DNA from 2 places in the Cellulosimicrobium sp. KWT-B genome. Region 2 is predicted to be linked to the other one. Evidence: predicted binding sites of a transcription regulator. Region 2 holds the regulator's gene; the other holds the start of a gene.
The links. The regulator HspR, encoded in region 2, represses chaperone genes until heat shock. The targets are predictions, from matches to a motif close to AAGTTGAGTCNNNNNGACTCAACTT.

Region 1 (10,346 bases), on a different contig from region 2:
GCTCGACCCGTGAGCGTCCGGCCTCCGCGCGCGGGTCGTGCACGCGGCTGGTAGACCGGCAGCATGCCCGACGCCCCCACGCCCGCCCCGCCGCAGCCGGAGTCGCGCAACCCGCGCGTCGCGCGACCCGAGGGCGGCGGCGACAGCACCGTCACGGTGATCGTCGCGTTCCTCGCGAACGCGCTCATCGCGGGCGCGAAGACGGTCGCCGCGACGGTGACCGGCTCGGCGTCGATGCTCGCGGAGGCCGTCCACTCGTGGGCGGACACGGGCAACGAGATCTTCCTCCTCGTCGCCGACCGGCGCTCGCGCCGCCCGGCGGACACCGAGCACCCCCTCGGGTTCGGCCGCGAGGCGTACGTGTGGTCGATGTTCGCGGCGATCGGGCTGTTCGCGGTCGGCGCGGGGGTGTCGATCACGCACGGCATCCAGGAGCTGGTGCACCCGCAGCCGGCGGACGACTTCGTGGTCGCCTACGCGGTCCTCGCCCTGGCGTTCGTGCTCGAGGGCGTGTCGTTCCTGCGCGCCCGGCGGCAGGCGCGCGCCGAGGCGCAGGCCGCGGACCGCGACACCCTGCACCACGTGCTCGTCACGTCGGACCCGACGCTGCGCGCGGTGTTCGCGGAGGACGCCGCCGCGCTGATCGGCCTCGTGGTCGCGTTCGGGGGCGTCCTGGCCCACCAGCTCACCGGGTCGCCCGTGCCCGACGCCGTGGGGTCGATCGTCGTCGGCCTCGTCCTCGCGGTGGTGTCCGTCGTGCTCATCGACCGCAACCGGCGGTTCCTCGTGGGGGAGGCGGCGATGCCGGCGACGCGCGCCGCGGTGCTCGCGGGCATCCGCGACCTGCCGGAGGTCGAGCGCGTCACGTACCTGCGGCTCGAGTACGTCGGCCCGCGCGCGCTGTACCTCGTGGCGAGCGTGGACCTGCGCGGCGACGAGTCCGAGACGTCCGTCGCCCGCCGGCTCGACGAGCTCGAGCGCCGGGTGACGTCCGTGCCGCTCATCGCGGGCGCGGTGTTCACGGTCTCCGCCCCGGAGGAGCCGTCGATCGTCTGACCTGGCGGCCGACCTCCGCCGTCGAACAGGCGCAGAACGGACGAAGCGGTACACATCCGCGGTCCTCATGGGTAGGGTCGAGCGATGGTCTCGCAGCGCACGCCCCGGCACCGCTCGGCGGGGGCGGCGCCGTCTCCCGAGTCGTCTCCTGTGCCCGCGTCCTCCGCCGCGCCCGCACGACGGCGCGGCGGCCCGTTCGCCCGGCACCTGCGGTCCGGTCCGCGCGTCGCGGTGACGACGGGCGTCGCCGCCGCCCTGCTGCTCGGCCCTCCGCTGGGCCTCACGGCCGCGACGGTGACGGGCGAGATCCGGCCCGAGCACGTGGGCCCGCTCGGCCCTGTCGTCGCGGCGCTGCCGTGGCAGGGGAGCGCGCCGCAGGAGTGGCTCGCGGGGCGCGACCCGCGCGACGACCGCGCGTCGCGCACCCTGGCCGACGCGCGGGACGACCTCCCCGCGGACGGCCCGACGGCGCCCGGTGCGCCCGGGGCCGACGACGCGCCGCCCGCGGCGACCGCGCCCGCGGCGACCGAGGAGCCTCCCGCCGACCCGGTGCCGACGCCCACGCCGGAGGACGTGCCGCCCGCCGAGGGCGCGGCGGACCCGGCCGGCCCGGACGGCGCGACCGCGTCGGGCCCGACGCCCGGCACCGGAACGGCCGACGGTGCCGCGCCGGCTGCCGGGACCGCCTCGGCCGCCGGGGCGGCGGCGCCGAGCGGAGCCGGCCCCGGGGCGCTCACGGCGGAGGGCGCGGCGGTCGTCGAGCTGACGAACGCGGAGCGGGCCGCCGCCGGGTGCGAGCCGCTCGCCGTCGACGAGCGGCTCACCGCCGCGGCGCAGCTCCACAGCGAGGACATGGACGCGCAGGGGTACATGGACCACACGAGCCTCGACGGCCGCTCGCCGTGGGACCGGGCGCAGGCGCAGGGCTACCTGAACCCGGGCGCCGAGAACGTGGCGAAGGGCTACCGGACCGCCCAGGACGTGGTGCGCGGGTGGATGGACTCGCCGGGCCACCGCGCGAACATCCTCAACTGCGGCCTGCGGGAGATCGGCGTCGGGCACTCGAACGGGGCCTGGACGCAGGTCTTCGGCTGGGGCTGATCCCCGGCCCCTCGGCGACGGGCGCACCGCCCGTCCCGCGTCTCGCGGGCGCGGAGCCACGCGCGGTGGATATCGCAGGTCCGCTATCTTATCGCCGGAAAGTGGAACGCTACTGCTCGACGAGGAGTTCAGAATGGCCCCCACCGGACCCGCCGCATCGACCCCGCCCACCCCCGCCCCCGTTGCGGAGGGGCCGCGGCGCGCCGCGGCCCGGCGGCTCCGCGAGGGGCTCTGCGAGCGCCTCGCCGCCTGGTCCGTGCCGGCCCTGCGGGTCGCCCTCGGCCTCGTCTTCCTCGTCTTCGGGGTGCTCAAGTTCTTCCCGGGCGCGAGCCCGGCGGAGCAGATCGTGCGCCGTACGGTCGAGGCGCTGACCTTCGGGCTCGTCGACGGCACCGCCGCCGTGGTCCTCACGGCGGTCGTCGAGACGGCGGTCGGGATCGCGCTCCTCACCGGTCGCGCGCTGCGGGCCGGGCTCGTCGTGCTCGCCGTCACGCTGGCCGGTGTCCTCTCGCCGGTCGCGCTCTTCCCGGGCGACCTGTTCGGCGACGGCATGACCCTCATGGGTCAGTACGTGCTCAAGGACGTCGTGCTCGTCGCCGCCGCCGGGGTGGTCGCGGCGGCGACGCTCGGGGCACGGTTCACGCTCGCGGCCGCGGAGCCGGCGCGCGCTCCGGCGGCGTGATGCCGGGGCGGTCCGCCCGCGGCGGGCTCAGCGCGCCGGTGCCGTGACGGTCGCCCGGGCCTCGCGGTCGAGGAGGCTGCGCTTGACGTCCAGTCCGTAGCGGAAGCCGCCGAGGCTGCCGTCCGTGCGCAGCACGCGGTGGCAGGGCACGAACAGGGCCGCCGCGTTCATCGCGCAGGCGCCCGCGGCGGCGCGCACGGCGGCGGGCCGCCCCGACAGCTCGGCGTACCGGGTGTAGGTCACCGGGTCGCCGGGCTCGACCGTGCGCAGCACGTCCCACGCGTGCGCGCGGTAGGGGCCCGAGGCCTGCCGCACCGGCACGGCGTCGATCGCGTGCACGTCGCCCGCGTAGTAGGCCCGGACGGCGGCGACGGCGGTCGCGACGGCGGGGTCGTCGTCGGGCACGGGGGAGACCGTCGCGGGGCGCAGGCCGGGGTGCACGAGCGCGACGAGGTCCGCGGGCTCGTTCGTCCAGCCGGACGCGAGGACCGCGCCGCCGGCGTCGACGACGACCGTGAACGGGCCGTCGGGCGTGGTGAGCGTCGTGGTGACGGCCGGGCTCGTGCCTGCCGTCGTGGTGGTGGGGGCGGGTGCGGTGGTCACGGGGTCTCCTTCGCAGGGGTCGGGGTGGGCGCGGAGGCGCGCCAGAGGTGCATCGCGGCGTACGAGCGCCACGGCGCCCAGCGCTCGGCGCGGGCGGCGAGCGCGCGGCGGTCGTCGGGCAGGCCGAGCGCGGCGGCACCGGCGCGGAGCGCGAGGTCGCCGTCGAGCAGGACGTCGGGGTCGTGCAGCACGCGCATCGCCACGTACCCGGAGGTCCACGGCCCGACGCCGGGCATCGCCTCGAGCGCGGCGCGCTGGGCCGCGGGGTCGTCGGCCGGGGACAGGGCGAGCGACCCGTCGGCGAGGGCGTGCGCGACGCCGAGCACCGCGGCCGTGCGCCGGGCGGGGCCGCGCAGGTGGTCCGCGCCCCCGGCGGCGAGCTGCGCGGGGGTCGGGAACAGGCGCCTCGGGCCGAACCGCGACGCGAAGGGCGTCCCGAGCGCGACGGCGAGCCGCGACAGGTGCGTCCGCGCGGCCGCGACCGAGATCTGCTGCCCGACGAGCGCGCGCACGAGGATCTCGGCGGGGTCCACCGCCCCCGGGACGCGGATCCCCGGCACCGCGCGCACCGAGGCGGCGAGCGCGGGGTCCGCCGCGAGGGCCGCGTCCACGGCCGCCGGGTCGGCGTCGAGGTCGAACAGCCGCCGGACGCGCGCGATCGCGGCCGGCAGGTCGGCCACGGACGTCAGCTCGAGCTCCACGTGGAAGCGCGGCGCGCGCCGTCGGCTCCCGGGCGGCGGCCCGTAGGTGGCCCGAAACGCGCCTTGCCCGTGCGGCAGCGCGAGCGTCCGCGCGTAGGAGAGCAGCGGGCCGTCGAGGTCGACGACCTCGACGCCGTCGACGGCGCGCGCCGCGAGGAACGCGAACACGCCGCGCGCGTCGAACGGCTCGCGCAGGGGAAGGGTGAGGTCGAGCGCGGCGGTGGCGCCGCCGTCGTCCGCGGTGGACCCGGCGGGAGCGGCGGCGGGCGGGCGGCGCGGGTCGCCGGTCGACGGCGCCCGGTCGGGCCGGGCCCGACGGCGCAGCTCGCCCGGCGTCGTGTCGAAGACCTCCGTGATCGTGTCGTTGAACTGCCGCACGCTCCCGAAGCCGGCGGCGAACGCGACGTCGGCGAGCCGCAGGTCCGTCCCCGTGAGCAGCGCCCGCGCCGTCTGGGCGCGCAGCGCGCGGGCGAGCGCGACCGGGCCCGCGCCGAGCTCCGCGACGAGCACGCGGTGCACGTGCCGGGCCGAGTACCCGAGGCGGGCGGCGAGGCCGTCGACGCCCTCACGGTCCACGACGCCGTCCGCGACGAGCCGCATGGCCCGGGCTGAGAGGTCGTGCCCGAGGTCCCAGCTCGGCGTGCCCGGCACCGCCTCCGGGAGGCAGCGCTTGCACGCGCGGTAGCCGGCCTCGTGGGCGGCGGCCGAGGTGAGGTAGAAGGTGACGTTCTCGGGCTTCGGGGTGCGCGCCGGGCACGACGGCCGGCAGTAGATGCCGGTGCTGCTCACGGCGGTGATGAACTGCCCGTCGAAGCGGCGGTCGCGCGACGCGATGGCGCGGTAGCGCTCGGCGAACACGGGGTCCATGGTCGCCGGGGGCGTCGCGAGGGTCGTCGTCATGACTCGATCCTCACCCGCCGGACCACGCCCTGGCTAGCGGGATTCGGACACGACGGTGGGAGGCGTCAGACCCGCGCGTCGAGCCAGTCGAGGACCTCGCGCAGGTACGTGGACCGGGCGGGCTCGGGGGAGAGCGCGAGGTCGTGCGCGCCGCCCTCGACCGTGACGACCGTGACGTCGTCGCCCAGCCGCTCGGCGCGCGACGTGATGTGCCCGACGTCGAGCACGCTGTCCGTCGTGAGCAGGGCGTCGTGCCAGCCCGACGCCGGGCCGCTGCGCGCGGACGCGAGCACGAGCACCGGGCAGTCGACGTGCAGCCCGCGCGCGACGCGGGCGTGGCCCCGGCGCACCGCGCGCAGGAACCCGGCGCGCACCGGGAACCCCTCGATCGGCTTCCACGCGAGGTCGAAGTCCCACTCGCCGCCCGTGCTCGCGTGCAGCGCCTCCGCCCAGTGCGGGTCGAGCGCGCCCACGACGAGCCGCGGCGCGACCCGTCCGACGACGTCGACCACCCACGTCACCGGGCCGCGGAACAGCCACGGCTTGTTGAGGTCGAACCACGGGCTGTTGAGCACGAGCGCCGCGAGCCGGCCGGGCCGCGCGTCGGCCCACAGGCTCGCGAGGAGACCGCCGGTCGAGTGGCCGAGCACCACGAGCCGGTCGTGCCCCTCGGCGCGCACCGCGCGCGCGGCCGCGTCGAGGTCCTGCGCGTAGACGGCGAGGTCGGTGACGAAGTTGGGGTCGTCGTCGGGCCGCGACGGCGCGCCCGAGCCGCGGCCGATCGAGCGCCCGTAGCCGCGCAGGTCGACGGCGTAGAACCGGTACCCGCGCGCCTCGACCGCCTCCGCGACGTGCGTCTGGAAGAAGTAGTCGATGAACCCGTGCACGTACAGCACCGCGGGCCGGTCGCCCGCGGGGGCCGCGGCGTCGCGCCGCACCAGGGTCGCCACCGCGCCGCCCGGGAGGTCGAGGTCGCGCGCGACCCAGTCCCCGCCCAGCACGTCGGGCCGCCAGGTCCCGTCCGTCCGCGTCGCCTCGTCCACCGCCGCCTCCTCGCTGCCGCCGGCACCGCCGGCCCGACCCCTCTGCCGTGCCAGGGTCCCACGTCGTGCGTGCCCGCGGCCGCCGACGGGCGGTAGCGTGACGCGGATGACGAGCGAGATCCTCGCCCGCGTCGACGACGGCGTCGGGCACCTCACCCTGGACCGGCCCCGCGCGCTCAACGCGCTCGGGTACTCGATGCTCGGCGAGATCGCCGACGTGCTGGACGAGTGGCGCGTCGACCCGACCGTGCGGCTCGTGCTGCTCGACGGCGCGGGCGACCGCGGCCTCTGCGCGGGCGGCGACATCCGCGAGCTCCACGCGTCGGTCGTCGCCGGGCGGCAGGCCGACGCGCGCCGGTACTTCCGGCGCGAGTACGCGGTCGACGCGGCGCTCGCGGAGCTGCCCGTGCCCGTCGTGACGATCATGGACGGCATCACCATGGGCGGCGGTGTCGGCCTCGCGGCCCACGCGCCGGTCCGCGTCGTCACGGAGCGCTCGCGCGTCGCCATGCCCGAGACGCGGATCGGCTTCACGCCCGACGTCGGCGGGTCGTGGCTCCTCGCCCGCGCGCCGGGGCGGCTGGGGGAGATGCTCGCGCTCGGCGCGGTGACGATGGACGCCGCCGACGCGATCCACGCCGGGTTCGCCGACCACTACGTGCCGAGCGAGCGGCTGCCCGTGCTCGGCGCGGACCTCGCCGCGCTCGCGAGCGCGGGCGTCGACCCGCTCGACGTCGAGGCCGTGCGCGACGTCGTGCGGCGGCACGCCCTCCCGGCGCCGGTGTCCGGGCTCGTCGCGCGCCGCGCCGCGATCGACGCCGCGTACGCGGCGGACACGGTGCCGGAGATCGTGGCCCGCCTGCGGGCGGCTGCGGCCGACGGCGACGAGCGCGCGGGCGCCGAGGCGGACGAGCTCGAACGGCTGTCGCCCACCGCGGTGACCGTCGCGCTCGCGGCCGTCCGCAGCGCGCGCGACCTGCCCGACCTCCGCGCGGCGCTCGCCCAGGAGTACGGGCTCGTCTGCTGGTTCGTCGACACGCAGCCCGACCTCGTCGAGGGGATCCGCGCGCAGGTGGTCGACAAGGACCGCGACCCGTCGTGGCGCCCCGCGACGCTCGCGGAGGTCGACCCCGCGCTCGGCGCCGAGGCGCTCGCCTACGTGCCCGCGGAGGCGCTGTGGGACGACGCCCTCGGCCCGCGGCTCGCGCGCCGCGCGGTCGAGGCCGTCGTGCGCCGCTTCAGCGAGGGGGAGCCGACGCCCGACGAGCTCGCCGCGGCGCACGACGACCTCGTCGTCGAGCTCGTGGAGCGGCACGAGGACGGGAGCGTCGTCGTGCACCTCGCCGACACGTGCGGCGAGCACTTCCTCGACGGCTACTGGCCCGCGGTGCGGCTCGACGCCGTCGGCGACGTCGTCGAGGTCACCGTCGAGTCCTGAACGGTCCCGGACGCACGACGGCCCGCCCCGGTCTCCCGGGGCGGGCCGTCGTGTCGTGCGGGGTGCGGACCGCTCAGTCGGTCGGCGGGCGCAGGCGCGTCGCGTCGTCGATCTCGTCGTCGGGACCGGCCTGCGCGCCCGGGCCGTCCTGGCCCGCGGGGCCCGGCTGCGGCGGGAGCGGCTGGGTCGGTGCCGGCGGCTGGTGCGGCGGCAGCGGCTGGGTCGCGCCCGGCGGGACGGGCGGCTGGGCGGGCAGCGGCGTCGTCGGGGACGACTGCGGGTGCGGCGCGCCGGGGGGCGCGAACGGCGCGGCGCCCGGGTAGCCGCCCTGCTGCGGCGGTGCCGGCGGCTGGCCGCCGTACGGGCCACCCTGCTGGCCCGGGCCGGACGGCGTCCCGTAGCCCTGCGGCTGGCCGGGCTGACCCGGGTACTGGCCCTGCTGGCCGGGGTACTGGCCGGGCTGGCCGGGGTACTGACCCGGCTGGCCCGGGGCCCCGGGGTACTGGCCCTGCTGGCCGGGGTGCGCGCCGGGCTGGCCGTACTGGCCCGGGTACTGGCCCTGCTGGCCCTGCCCGGGGTACTGGCCCTGCTGGCCCGGGTACGGCTGCTGGCCGGGGTACTGACCCTGCTGGCCGGGCTGGCCCGGGTACTGACCCGGTGCGCCGTAGACCCCCTGCTGGCCGGGTTGGCCGGGGTACCCGCCCTGCGGGAAGCCCGTGGCCTGGCCGTCCTGCGTGCCGGGCTTCGAGCGGAGCACGAGCCACAGCACGAGGCCGATGATGCCGAGCAGCACGAGGCCGCCGACCAGGAACCAGATCCACGCCGACGAGCCGGACCCGTCGGAGCTGTCGGCGTCGGGCGCGGTCGCGCCGTCGTCGGTCCCCTCGTCCGTGCCCTCGTCTGTGCCCTCGTCCGTCCCCGAGCCCGCGGAGCCGCCGGGCACGGCCGAGCCGCGCGCCGTCATCTCGTTGACCTCGCCGACCACCGGGGTCCACGTCACGGTGTTGCCGTCCACCTCGCCGTTGGACTCGGCCACCTCGCCGGGGAACGTGATGGCGATCTTGATGTCGAGACCCTCCATCATCTGCCGCGACATCTCGTCGGTCGCCGCGTCACCCGTGTCCGGGTTGAACTCCTCACCCGTCATGTCCATCGAGCCGCTCACGACGTAGTCGTCGCCCTCGCGGGTGACGGAGATCGAGTCGGCGGCGCCGGTGTCGAGCTGCGCGATCGGCTGGTCGGCGTAGGTGATCTTGGTGCCGGTGTAGCCGTCCTGCGCGTACGGCTCCTGCGTCGCACCCTCCGGCATCTCGGACTCCATCTCGGAGCCCATCTGGTCCCAGAGCTCCTGGGGGTCCGAGCCCATGGACTCGGCGACCTCGTCCGAGAACGCCATGACGACGCTGCCGTCGAACGTGTCGTCCTCGTTGAGGGTGATGGCCATGTCCATCCTCATGCACCCCGTGAGGAACAGTGCGAGGGTGGCGAGGAGGGCACCGAGGCCGAGTCGTCTGCGCAAGGGTGAGGTGTTCACCCGCCCAGCATGTCGCGGATCGTCGCCCGGGGCGAGGGTCGATGCCGTTTTGAGACGGAATGCGGCCGGACTTCATCCGCTCCGGCATGCGGGCGGGCGAGGAGAGGTCGCACGGGGGTGCCGATCGAAGTTGAGCGGAATACACTCAACTTAGGAGTCGTTCCACTGGTCAGACCATCTTTTCGAGCATCACACGGAGCACCTATGGAAACGAAGTTCACCACGATGTCGCAGCAGGCGATCGGCGAGGCGATCCAGACCGCGTCGGCCGCCGGCAACCCCCAGCTCGAGCCGACCCACCTCCTGGCCGCGCTGCTCACGCAGGAGGGCGGCGTCGCCGTCGGGCTCCTGGACGCCGTCGGCGCGGACAAGCAGGCTGTCGGGCAGAAGGTGCGCGCGGCGCTCGTCGCGCTGCCCACCGCGAGCGGCTCGGCCGTCGCGCAGCCGACGCCGTCACGCGCCACGTCCGCGGCGCTCGACGCCGCCGCGAAGGAGGCCCAGGCGCTCGGCGACGAGTACGTCTCGACCGAGCACCTGCTCCTCGGCATCGCGGCCGGGTCGTCGCAGGCCGCGACGATCCTCCAGCAGGCCGGCGCGACCGCCGAGGCCCTGCGCTCCGCGCTGCCCGCCGTCCGCGGGGGCGCGCGCGTGACGAGCCCCAACCCCGAGGGCACGTACAAGGCGCTCGAGCAGTACGGGACCGACCTCACGGCGCGGGCCGCCGAGGGCAAGCTCGACCCCGTCATCGGGCGCGACTCCGAGATCCGGCGCGTCGTGCAGGTGCTCAGCCGCCGCACCAAGAACAACCCGGTGCTCATCGGCGAGCCGGGCGTCGGCAAGACGGCCGTCGTCGAGGGTCTCGCCCAGCGCATCGTCGCGGGCGACGTCCCGACCTCGCTCCAGGGCAAGCGCCTCGTGTCGCTCGACCTCGCGAGCATGGTCGCGGGCGCGAAGTACCGCGGCGAGTTCGAGGAGCGCCTCAAGGCCGTCCTGGAGGAGATCAAGTCCTCCGACGGCGAGGTCGTCACGTTCATCGACGAGCTGCACACGGTCGTCGGGGCGGGCGCGGGCGGCGAGGGCGCCATGGACGCGGGCAACATGCTCAAGCCCATGCTCGCGCGCGGCGAGCTGCGCCTCGTCGGCGCGACCACGCTCGACGAGTACCGCGAGTACATCGAGAAGGACCCGGCGCTCGAGCGCCGGTTCCAGCAGGTGTTCGTCGGCGAGCCCTCGGTGGAGGACACGGTCGCGATCCTGCGCGGGCTCAAGGAGCGGTACGAGGCGCACC
Region 2 (10,346 bases):
TGGTCGGTGGAGATCGACGACAAGAAGTACACCGCGCAGGAGATCTCCGCGCGCATCCTGGGCAAGCTCAAGCGCGACGCCGAGGAGTACCTGGGCGAGCCCGTCACGGACGCGGTCGTCACCGTCCCGGCGTACTTCAACGACGCCGAGCGCCAGGCGACCAAGGACGCCGGGCAGATCGCGGGCCTCAACGTGACCCGCATCGTCAACGAGCCCACCGCGGCCGCGCTCGCCTACGGCCTGGAGAAGGGCAAGGAGGACGAGCTCATCCTCGTCTTCGACCTGGGCGGCGGCACGTTCGACGTCTCGCTCCTCGAGGTCGGCAAGGACGAGGACGACTTCTCCACGATCCAGGTCCGCGCGACCTCGGGCGACAACCGCCTCGGTGGCGACGACTGGGACAACCGCATCGTCGAGCACCTCATCAAGCAGGTGAAGAACAGCTCGGGCGTCGACCTGTCGAAGGACAAGATCGCGCTCCAGCGTCTGCGCGAGGCCGCCGAGCAGGCGAAGAAGGAGCTCTCGTCCGCGACGAGCACCACCATCTCGATGCAGTACCTCTCGATGAGCGAGAACGGCCCCATCCACCTGGACGAGAAGCTCACGCGCGCCCAGTTCCAGCAGATGACGCAGGACCTCCTCGACCGGACGAAGGCCCCGTTCCACAAGGTCATCTCCGACGCGGGCGTCTCCGTCTCCGACATCGACCACGTCGTGCTCGTGGGTGGCTCCACCCGCATGCCGGCCGTGACCGACGTCGTCAAGGAGCTCACGGGCGGCAAGGAGCCGAACAAGGGCGTCAACCCGGACGAGGTCGTCGCCGTCGGCGCGGCCCTGCAGGCCGGCGTCATCTCCGGTGACCGCAAGGACGTCCTGCTCATCGACGTGACCCCGCTGTCCCTCGGCATCGAGACCAAGGGCGGCGTGATGACCAAGCTCATCGAGCGCAACACGGCCATCCCGACCAAGCGCAGCGAGATCTTCTCGACGGCCGAGGACAACCAGCCGTCGGTGCTCATCCAGGTGTTCCAGGGCGAGCGCGAGTTCGCGCGCGACAACAAGCCGCTCGGCACGTTCGAGCTCACCGGCATCGCGCCGGCCCCGCGCGGCGTGCCGCAGATCGAGGTCACCTTCGACATCGACGCGAACGGCATCGTCCACGTCGGCGCGAAGGACCGCGGCACCGGCAAGGAGCAGAAGATGACCATCACGGGTGGCTCGGCGCTGCCCAAGGAGGACATCGACCGCATGGTCAAGGAGGCCGAGGAGCACGCGGCCGAGGACAAGAAGCGTCGCGAGGACGCGGAGACCCGCAACCAGGCCGAGGCGTTCGTCTACTCGACCGAGAAGCTCGTCTCCGAGAACAAGGAGAAGCTCCCCGCCGACGTCGTCACCGAGGTCGAGGCCGACATCGCGTCGGTCAAGTCCGCGCTCGAGGGCGAGGACGCCGACGCCGTGAAGACCGCGCACGAGAAGCTCGTCGCGTCCTCGCAGAAGATCGGCCAGGCGCTCTACGCCTCGGCCGAGCAGGAGCAGGCCGCCGGCAACCCCGGCGCCGCGCAGGACGACGCCACCGCCGCGGCGGGCGCGACGTCCGCCCCGGACGAGGACGTCGTCGACGCCGAGATCGTGGACGAGGAGGACGAGCGCAAGTGACGGCCGACGGACCGACCGACCCGCAGGGCCCCGAGGAGCAGGCCGGGCGCGAGCCCGGCCAGGGCTCCGACGACAAGCCCTTCCAGTTCACGGACAAGCGCAAGGTCGACCCGGAGAGCGGTCGGCCCCGCCCCGAGGGCGAGGCCGGCGGCTCCGCGGGCGACGACGCGGAGACGGACCCGCTCGCGGGCCTCGACTTCGAGCCGTCCGACGAGGCCGAGGTCGACGCCGCGGTCCTCGCGGCGAAGGCCGAGGCCGCGGAGCACCTCGACGCGCTCCAGCGCGAGCGGGCCAGCTTCACGAACTATCGCAACCGGTCGCTGCGCGACCAGGAGGCCGCGCGCACGAAGGGGATCGAGGACGTGCTCACCGCGCTCCTGCCGGTCCTCGACGACATCGACCGCGCGCGGCAGCACGGCGAGCTGACGGGGCCGTTCGCGGCCATCGCCGACAAGCTCGACGCGTCGCTCGAGAAGTTCGGGATCGAGCGCTACGGCGCGGTCGGGGACGAGTTCGACCCCACCGTGCACGAGGCGCTCATGCACCAGCCCGACCCCGAGGCCACCGCCACCACGGTGAACCTCGTCATCGAGCCGGGCTACCGGATCGGGGACCGGGTCGTGCGCGCCGCGCGCGTCTCGGTCGTCGGCCCGCAGTAGCCACCCCTTCCTCGTGCCCGACGGCGCGGGCGCACCTCCCGCGCGGAGGTGCGCTCCGCCGTCGGGCACGCGAGGATCACCAGCAGCAGACCCACCGGCAGCAGCCACGGAACGAAGGACCAGGACCACGACCACCGACAGGAGGGAGGCGCCGTGACCGGACAGGACTGGATGGAGAAGGACTTCTACGCCGCGCTCGGCGTCCCCAAGGACGCCGACGACGCCGCGATCAAGAAGGCCTACCGCAAGCTCGCCCGCAAGTACCACCCCGACCAGAACCAGGGTGACGCGAGCGCCGAGGCCAAGTTCAAGGAGATCGGCGAGGCGTACGCCGTGCTGTCGGACCCCAAGGAGCGCGAGCAGTACGACGCGATCCGGGCGATGGCGGGCGGGGGCGCGCGCTTCTCCGCGGGCCCCGGCGGTGCCGGGGGAGCGGGCTTCGAGGACGTCTTCGGCGGCATGTTCGGCGGCGGCGGGGGGCCGGGCGGCACCCGGGTCCGCTACTCGACCGGCGGCCAGGGCGCGGGCGGGTTCGAGGACATCCTCGGCTCGATGTTCGGCGGCGGCGCGGGCCAGCAGTTCGGCGGCCCGCGGCCCCGCGCGGGCGCCGACCTCGCGGCCGCCACGACGCTGCCGTTCCGGCAGGCGGTCGAGGGGTCCACCGTGACGTTCACCGTCGACGGCCGCACGGTCACGACGCGCATCCCGCCGGGCGTCCGCGACGGCCAGAAGATCCGGCTGCGCGGCAAGGGCCGCCCCGGCACGGCGGGCGGACCCGACGGCGACCTCGTCGTCACCGTGCACGTCACCCCGCACCCGGTGTTCTCGCTCGACGGCGACAACCTGCGGATCACGGTCCCGGTGACGTTCCCCGAGGCCGCGCTCGGCGCCACCATCGCCGTCCCGACGCTCGACGGCTCGACCGTCAAGGTCAAGGTGCCGGCCGGCACGCCGTCGGGGCGCACGCTGCGCGTCCGCGGCCGCGGCGTGAAGACCGCGAAGTCGACCGGCGACCTGCTCGTCACGGTCCAGGTCGCCGTGCCGCAGAAGCTCTCGAAGGCCGCGCGCGAGGCCGTCGAGACGTTCGCCGCCGAGACCGCCGGCCAGGACGTGCGCGCCGACCTGGTCCGCCAGGCCGCGGAGTGACCGGCGCCCGGAGCGCCGGCTCGGGAAGGAGGCCCGGATGACCGCGTACCGCACGGACGACGCCCGGACGGGTCCGGACGTGACGCCCGACGTCGACCAGGACGCGCCCGTCCTCGTCATCTCGCAGGCCGCCGCGCTCGCAGGCATGCACCCGCAGACCCTGCGCCAGTACGACCGCCTCGGCCTCGTGGTGCCGCGCCGCACCGCGGGCCGGGGACGGCGGTACTCGCTGCGCGACGTCGCGAAGCTGCTCGAGGTGCAGCGCCTCAGCCACGACGAGGGCATCAACCTCGCGGGCATCCAGCGGATCCTTGCCCTCGAGTCCCAGGTCGAGCGGCTCGAGCGGCGCATCGAGGCGCTCTCGGCGCGCGTCGAGCCGGGCGGCCGCGTGTTCGCCGCCGCGGCGAGCGGCGACGTCGTCGTCGTGCCGCGCGGGCGCAGCGTGCGGCGCGGGGTCGAGGAGGCCCTGCGCGAGACGCTCGTCGAGCACGGCGAGGCGCGCGCGCTCGTCATCTGGCGGCCCCGGGCCGACGGCACCGACAACTGACCTGCGACGAGGCAATTCCGCAAGAATGCCGTGCGCTAATTGCAGCGCATTCCTGCATTTCTTAGCAAGGCCTTCCTTGCTATACACCGAGGAATTCCGGGAATACCGTGGAACGCGGAGACCGACCCACGGCGGGTCCTCGGAGACAGGAGATCGCGATGAGCAGCCTCACGGAGATGCCCCAGGTCGTCGAGTGTTCCATCGACGGCTGCGGCTACAACCACGACCACGGGTGCCACGCGGGCGCCGTGACGATCGCCGGTCACACGGGTGACGCCGAGTGCGCGACGTTCATCCCGCTGGGCACGAAGGGCGGGCTGGAGAAGGTGCTCGCGCACGTCGGGGCCTGCCAGCGCACGGAGTGCGTCCACAACGCCTCGCTCGAGTGCTCCGCGCCGTCGATCCGCGTCGGGGCGGGCGCGTCCGGCGAGGACCGGGCCGACTGCCTCACCTTCACGCCGCGCTGACGCGCGGTCGCAGCCTTGCTCGCGGGCGGTCGGTCACCTGCCGGCCGCAGACGCCCCCGGACGCCCCGGACCACGTGCTCGCCCGCGTGGGACGGGGCGTCGTCGTGTCAGCGCTGGAGCGTGTCGAGGAGCTGGACGGCCGCCGTGTGGGTGCGGGGGAGCGGTTCGAGCCAGACGCGCGGCGGCCGGCGCAGGATGGCCGTGACGCCCAGCGCGAGCCCGGTGCGCTCGATGTTGTGGCGGAGCACGGTGCGCACCATGGCGTCGTCGGCGTCCCGCTCGCCGAGCACGACGAAGAGCCCGTTGCCGATCGAGGCCATGGGGTGGCCCTCGCCGAACGTGTGGGTGAGCGCGCGGCCCATCGCCGCCGACCGCGCGAACCGCTGCCAGCCCGTCAGGTCGTCGAGCGCGACGTCGACGACGAGCAGCCCGTGGGTCTGGGTCGCGTCGAGGCCCGCGCGCTCGGCCGCGCCGTACGTCTCGCGGAGCCGGTGCACCAGGTACTGGGTCGTCGCGAGACCGGACTCCGGGTCCAGGACCTCGGGTGCCACGGGGCTGGCCTCGTACCCCTCAGACCAGCCGACCGCCACGCCGCGGACCAGGTCGACGACCGGCTCGCGGTCGTGGGCGCGGTACAGGCAGACGACGTCGTCGATGGCCTCGCCGATCCCGACCCCGGCCTCCGCGCGGACGCGGCCGAGCCGCTCGGCGGCGGGCGTCGCGTCCCGCTCCTCGCACAACGCCTCGACGAGCGCGTCGACGGCAGGGTGGTACCAGTCGCCCGGCCGTAGCCAGACGCTGTCGGCGCTCGCGCGCCGCCACCGCTCGCGCACGGCGTCGGTCGCGGGCACGGCGTACCCCGGGAGGTGGTCCATGTAGATGAGACGTGCGGGCGGGCGGTCCATGACGCGGGAACGGCGAGGAGTTTCCAGGACCTCACGTCCCGGGTCAAAGGGGACGAAAGCCAGAAAGCACCGCCGTTCCCGTTCCGGTGGCGGGAACCCTCTGCCCGTGAGATGGACGGGCGTCTACTATGGCCACCGTAGCCTCGGTTCGGGGCGGTCTCCGGGGCGGGTGACGATGACGCAGGCACAACGGGTGGACAGCGAGGCGTTCAGCGACGCCGAGCTCATCACCGCCGTACGTGCAGGGGACACGAGCGCCTACGGGGTGCTCTACGAGCGGCACGCCGGGGCCGCGCGCACGGTCGCGCGCCAGTACGTCCGCTCGAGCGCCGACGCCGACGACGTCGTGTCCGACGCGTTCGCCCGCACCCTCTCCGTGCTGCAGAACGGCGGCGGCCCGGACGTCACGTTCCGCGCCTACCTCTTCACGGTCGTGCGCCGTCTGTCGTACGACCTCGTCAGCGGGGCGCGGCGCACGCAGCCGACCGACGACGAGCGCACGTTCGAGTCCGCGTTCGGCCCGATGGCCTCGACGGAGGACCCGACGCTCGAGGGCTTCGAGCGCTCGACGGTCACGCGCGCGTACCAGGACCTGCCGGAGCGGTGGCGTGCCGTGCTCTGGTACACCGAGGTCGAGAACCTGTCCCCGGCCGAGATCGCCCCGCTGCTGGGCCTCACCGCGAACGGCGTCTCCGCGCTCGCGTACCGCGCCCGTGAGGGGCTGCGCCAGGCGTACCTCCAGCAGCACCTCACGTCCGTGCCCGCCGAGGAGTGCCGCACGGTCAACGCGCTCCTCGGGTCGTACGTGCGCGGGGGCCTCGCCAAGCGCGAGACGGCACGCGTCGAGTCGCACCTCGAGGGCTGCGACGACTGCCGCGGGCTCGTGCTCGAGCTGGGCGACGTCTCCCACGGCATGCGCGCCGTCATCGCCCCGCTCGTGCTCGGCGTGGGCGCGCTCGGTCTCGTCGGGACGGCGCTGCCCACCACGGGTGGCGCGGCGGTCGCCGGCGGGCTCGCGGCCGCGCTCCAGGGCGCGTCCGGCAGCGGGACGGCGAGCAGCTCGGGCGCCGGTGGGTCGGGCGGCGCTGGCGGGTCGAGCGCCGGCGGGTCGAGCGCCGGAGGATCGGGCGCCGGTGGGTCCGGCGCGGCGGGAGGCTCGGGTGCTGCCGGCGGGTCCGGTGCGGCGGGCGGGTCCGGTGCGGCGACCGGTGCCGGGGCCGGTGCGGGCGTCGGCGGCGGCGCCGGTGCAGGCGCCGCCGGGACCGGGGTGATCGGCGGGGCCGGTGCGGCGGCGGGAGCCGTCGGCGCCGCGGGCAGCGTCGCCGGGGGAGCGGCCGGTGCGGGCGCGGGTGCCGGGGCTGCCGCGGTGGGTGGAGCAGCGGCCGTCGGCGGTGCGGCGGCGGGCGGTGGTGCCCTGGCCGCGGCCGGGGCCGGAGGCCTGCTCGCGCTGGTCGCGTCCGCGCCCATCGCCGCGGCGGCGGTCACCGTGGGCGTCCTCGCGGTCGCGGGGCTGGGCGTCGCGGGCGCGCTCGGGGCCTTCACTCCCGAGCCCACGCCGCCACCGACCTCGCAGTCGTCCCCGACGCCGTCCGGCTCGTCCCCGTCTCCGTCCCCCTCGCCGAGCTCGGGGACGACCGCCCCGACGCCCGACCCCACGACGGACCCGACGTCGCCCACCAACATCCCGCCGGCGCCGACGGACCCCGCCACCCCCGACGCGACGACGGCTCCGCCTGCGGGTGGGGCCGCGCCCGGCGGGACGAGCCCGGTCGGCTCGACGCCCACCGACCCGGCTCCCGGCGGCTCGACCCCCGTCGACCCGGGGACCGGCGAGCCGACGCCCGTCGACCCGCCGCCGGAGCCCGCTCCGGCCGCGCTCGACGTCGCGCTCGGGACCGGTATCGAGATGGAGGCGCGCAAGCCCGCGGACGTGCGCCTGACGGTGTCGAACTCGGGCGGGAGGGCGGCGCAGAACGTCACGGTCGAGGTCGACCTGCCGGCCGGCGTCGAGGCCGTCACGTCGTCGGTCGTCGCGCGCGGCGCGTCGGTCGCGCCCGTGCTGCGCACGGCTGCGCTCCCGTGCGGTCCCGCCGCTGCGGGCGGGACGCTCGCGTGCGCGGTGGGCGTGCTCGCGCCCGGCGAGGCGCGCGACCTCGTCGTCACGGTCACGGCCCGCGGCGGCGGCGTCTACGAGTTCCCGGCGCGCGTGAAGGCGGAGGGCCTGCGGACGGTCGAGCGCAACCTCACGCCGCCGCCGCTGAAGTACGTCGGCGCGGAGGTCCGGCTCGACGACGAGCGCGTGGCGCTCGCGGCGAACCCCGGGTCCGCGACGCTCACGCTCACGGCCGCCAACACCGGCGACCGTGATGCCCAGGGCGTCCGCTTCACCGTGCCCGAGCTGCCGAAGGGGCTGTCCCTCCGACCTGTCGACGACGGCTGGACCTGCACCACCCCGGCGCGGGGCGCCGCTCTCGAGTGCGCGAACGACACCGTGCTGCCCGCGCCGGCCCGGGGCGCGTCCGCGGGACGGTCGGTCGAGCTGGCGGTCGAGCTGCGCGCGAACGGTGCGTTCGTGCCCGAGGTCCAGCAGCGCGACGACGGCGCGCTCCGCGTGCTCCCGGCGGACGTCCCCGTCGAGGTGCGGGCCGGAGCCGACGACCAGGCAGTCACGGCGAGCCGCACCCTGAGCGCGGCGGTGCCGCTCGCGTGGCTCGGGGCCGACGGCGTCCAGGTCCGCGCGGAGAACGCGGACGGCACGGTGCGGTACACCGCCGACGTCGCGAACCGGACGGGCGCGCCCGTCACGGTCGGCCTGGCCGCGCCCGACACGCCCGCGTGGCACGCGGCCGACCTCCCCGCGCGCACGAGCGTCGGTGAGAACGCCTCGCTGGTCGTCGACGTCAACGCGCCCGCGGTGCCCGCGAGCATGCTCGTGCTCTCGCAGGAGCGGCTGCTCGTCGGGCCGGGCGGCGAGGCGGTCGTCTCGCGGCCGCCGAGCGACGTCGCGCTCGCCCTCGACGGCCAGACGATCGCGCCGGTCGTCCCGGACGCGGCGGTCGCGCAGTGCGTGTTCGACCCCGAGACGGACACGTCGTCCGCCGCCGCGACGCTGACCTTCGACAACTCCGCCTCCACCCTCCCGGTCGAGTTCTCGGTCGACGGGCACCCGGGCCTCGCGCAGACGGTCCCGGCGCGGGCCCGTGCCGAGGTCGAGCTTCCTCCGGCGGGAGCCGCGCCTGCGACGTACGCGCTGCGGGCCGACGGCGACGCGCTCGTCTCCCGCACGGTCGGCGCGGTCGACTGCTTCGCGTGGGACGTCGAGGGCTCGGCGACCGCGGAGTGGGCGCCCACCGAGGGCGGCGGCTCCGTCGTGGTGAGCGGGACGTTCCGCAACGACCACGCGGCGGCGACGCTGCGCGTGGCCCTGGACGGCGGAGCGCTCGGCACGACGCGCGCGGTCGACGTCGCACCCGGCGCGGAGGCCGTGCTGACCCTCGACACCGGCTCCCGGCAGGTCGCCGCGGGCGAGGTCGCGTTCCGGGTCTCCCGGCTCGACGGCTCGGGCAGGTCGCACGTCGTGACCGCCGCGTACGACGCCGTGCGGCACGCGCCCGCGGTGGACGCGCCGACCGTCGGGGCGTGCCGGCTCGGCCCGGCGACCGAGCGGTCGTCCGCCCCGGTCGCGCTGCGCTACGACAACACGCGCTCGACCGTCCCCGTGGTGTTCGCCGTCGCCGGTCGCGACGACCTGACGCGCACGGTCGACGGCGGCCGGGACGCCGTCGTCGACGTGCCCGGCGGTGTCGGGGAGGCGTCGCTGACGCTCGACGTGCTGGCCGACGGCGCGGCCCTCGCGAGCCACGAGGTCCCGGGCGTCGACTGCTTCGACTGGTCCGTCGCGGACGGCTCCGCATCGGCGACGGCCACGTGGGTCGTGCCGGACGGCGCGGGCGCCGGCGCGGCGGTCGTGCGCGGGACGTTCCACAACCCGTACCGGGCGACGACGCTGCGGGTCACGATGACCACGCCGTACGGCGCCGCCGCGCCCGTGGAGGTCGCCCCGGGCGCGACCGCGACGCTCGCCGTCGACACCCGCCTGCGCGACGTCCCGGCGGGGGCGGCCACGTTCGCGGTCGAGCGGGCCCACGCCCCCGGCCTGGCGGGGAGCACGCTGAACGCGTCGTACGCCGCGACGACCTACGCGCCGTCGTGGGCGCGCACGGCGACGGTCGAGGCGCGCTGGCAGGACGGCTCGATCCGGCTCGTCGGCACCCTGACGAACGACACGGCGGAGACGCTCGACGCCCGGATGCTCGGCGGCGCGCTCGGGGACTCCGCCCCGGTGAGCGGCATCAAGCCGGGGGAGACGGCGACCTTCACGATCGACACGGGGGCGCTCGACGTCAAGGCCGGGAAGGTGACCTTCCGCCAGTACCGCTGGGTGCTCGGGAAGGGCTTCCAGGACTCCGCCCTCGCGGCGACCTACCGGGGCGCGGCGTACGTGCCGGACTGGGCGGCGACGCTCACGGCGACGACGCAGTGCGCGCCCGGCGGGGGCGGGGTGGTGCTCACGACCGGTCTGCGGAACGACGCCGACGAGCCGACCCGCGTCGTCGTGCGCACCCCGTTCGGCACGCGCGACCTCGGCGAGGTCGCGCCGGGTGCGAGCGCGAGCGTCGACCTGCCCGCGGGTGCCCTCGCGGTGCGGTCCGGTGCGGTCACGTTCGAGCTCTCGCGCACGGTCCTCGGCACCCCGTTCGCGGAGACGGTGACGGCCCGGTTCGACGCGCTCGACTGCGCGGTCGTGGCGCCCGGCGGGAGCCTCGTCCTCGGTGACCCGTACTACGACGCGAAGCGTGGTGACTCGTTCCGCACGGTGTCCGTGCTCCTCGACAACGCGGGCTCCAACGTCCCGCTGACCTTCCGGGTCACCGGGCAGGCGAAGGGCCAGTGGGACCTCGCGGCC

Region 1: the regulator HspR is predicted to act here: its motif matches at 9,186-9,210, upstream of clpB (ATP-dependent chaperone ClpB).

What each region holds. Positions count from the first base shown of each region.
Region 1 covers NZ_NEDO01000001.1:928,673-939,018, reverse strand. The annotation lists gene B9L22_RS04085 (cation diffusion facilitator family transporter) at 64-1,056, shown strand; gene B9L22_RS20160 (CAP domain-containing protein) at 1,141-2,157, shown strand; gene B9L22_RS04075 (DoxX family protein) at 2,291-2,839, shown strand; gene B9L22_RS04070 (methylated-DNA--[protein]-cysteine S-methyltransferase) at 2,867-3,442, opposite strand; gene B9L22_RS04065 (DNA-3-methyladenine glycosylase 2 family protein) at 3,439-5,043, opposite strand; gene B9L22_RS04060 (alpha/beta hydrolase) at 5,109-6,086, opposite strand; gene B9L22_RS04055 (enoyl-CoA hydratase/isomerase family protein) at 6,193-7,524, shown strand; gene B9L22_RS20155 (hypothetical protein) at 7,598-8,968, opposite strand; gene clpB (ATP-dependent chaperone ClpB) at 9,263-10,346, shown strand, end outside.
Region 2 covers NZ_NEDO01000002.1:173,322-183,667, reverse strand. The annotation lists gene dnaK (molecular chaperone DnaK) at 1-1,656, shown strand, start outside; gene grpE (nucleotide exchange factor GrpE) at 1,653-2,315, shown strand; gene B9L22_RS07045 (DnaJ C-terminal domain-containing protein) at 2,469-3,461, shown strand; gene B9L22_RS07040 (heat shock protein transcriptional repressor HspR) at 3,499-4,008, shown strand; gene B9L22_RS07035 (DUF1540 domain-containing protein) at 4,167-4,475, shown strand; gene B9L22_RS07030 (hypothetical protein) at 4,583-5,380, opposite strand; gene B9L22_RS07025 (sigma-70 family RNA polymerase sigma factor) at 5,574-10,346, shown strand, end outside.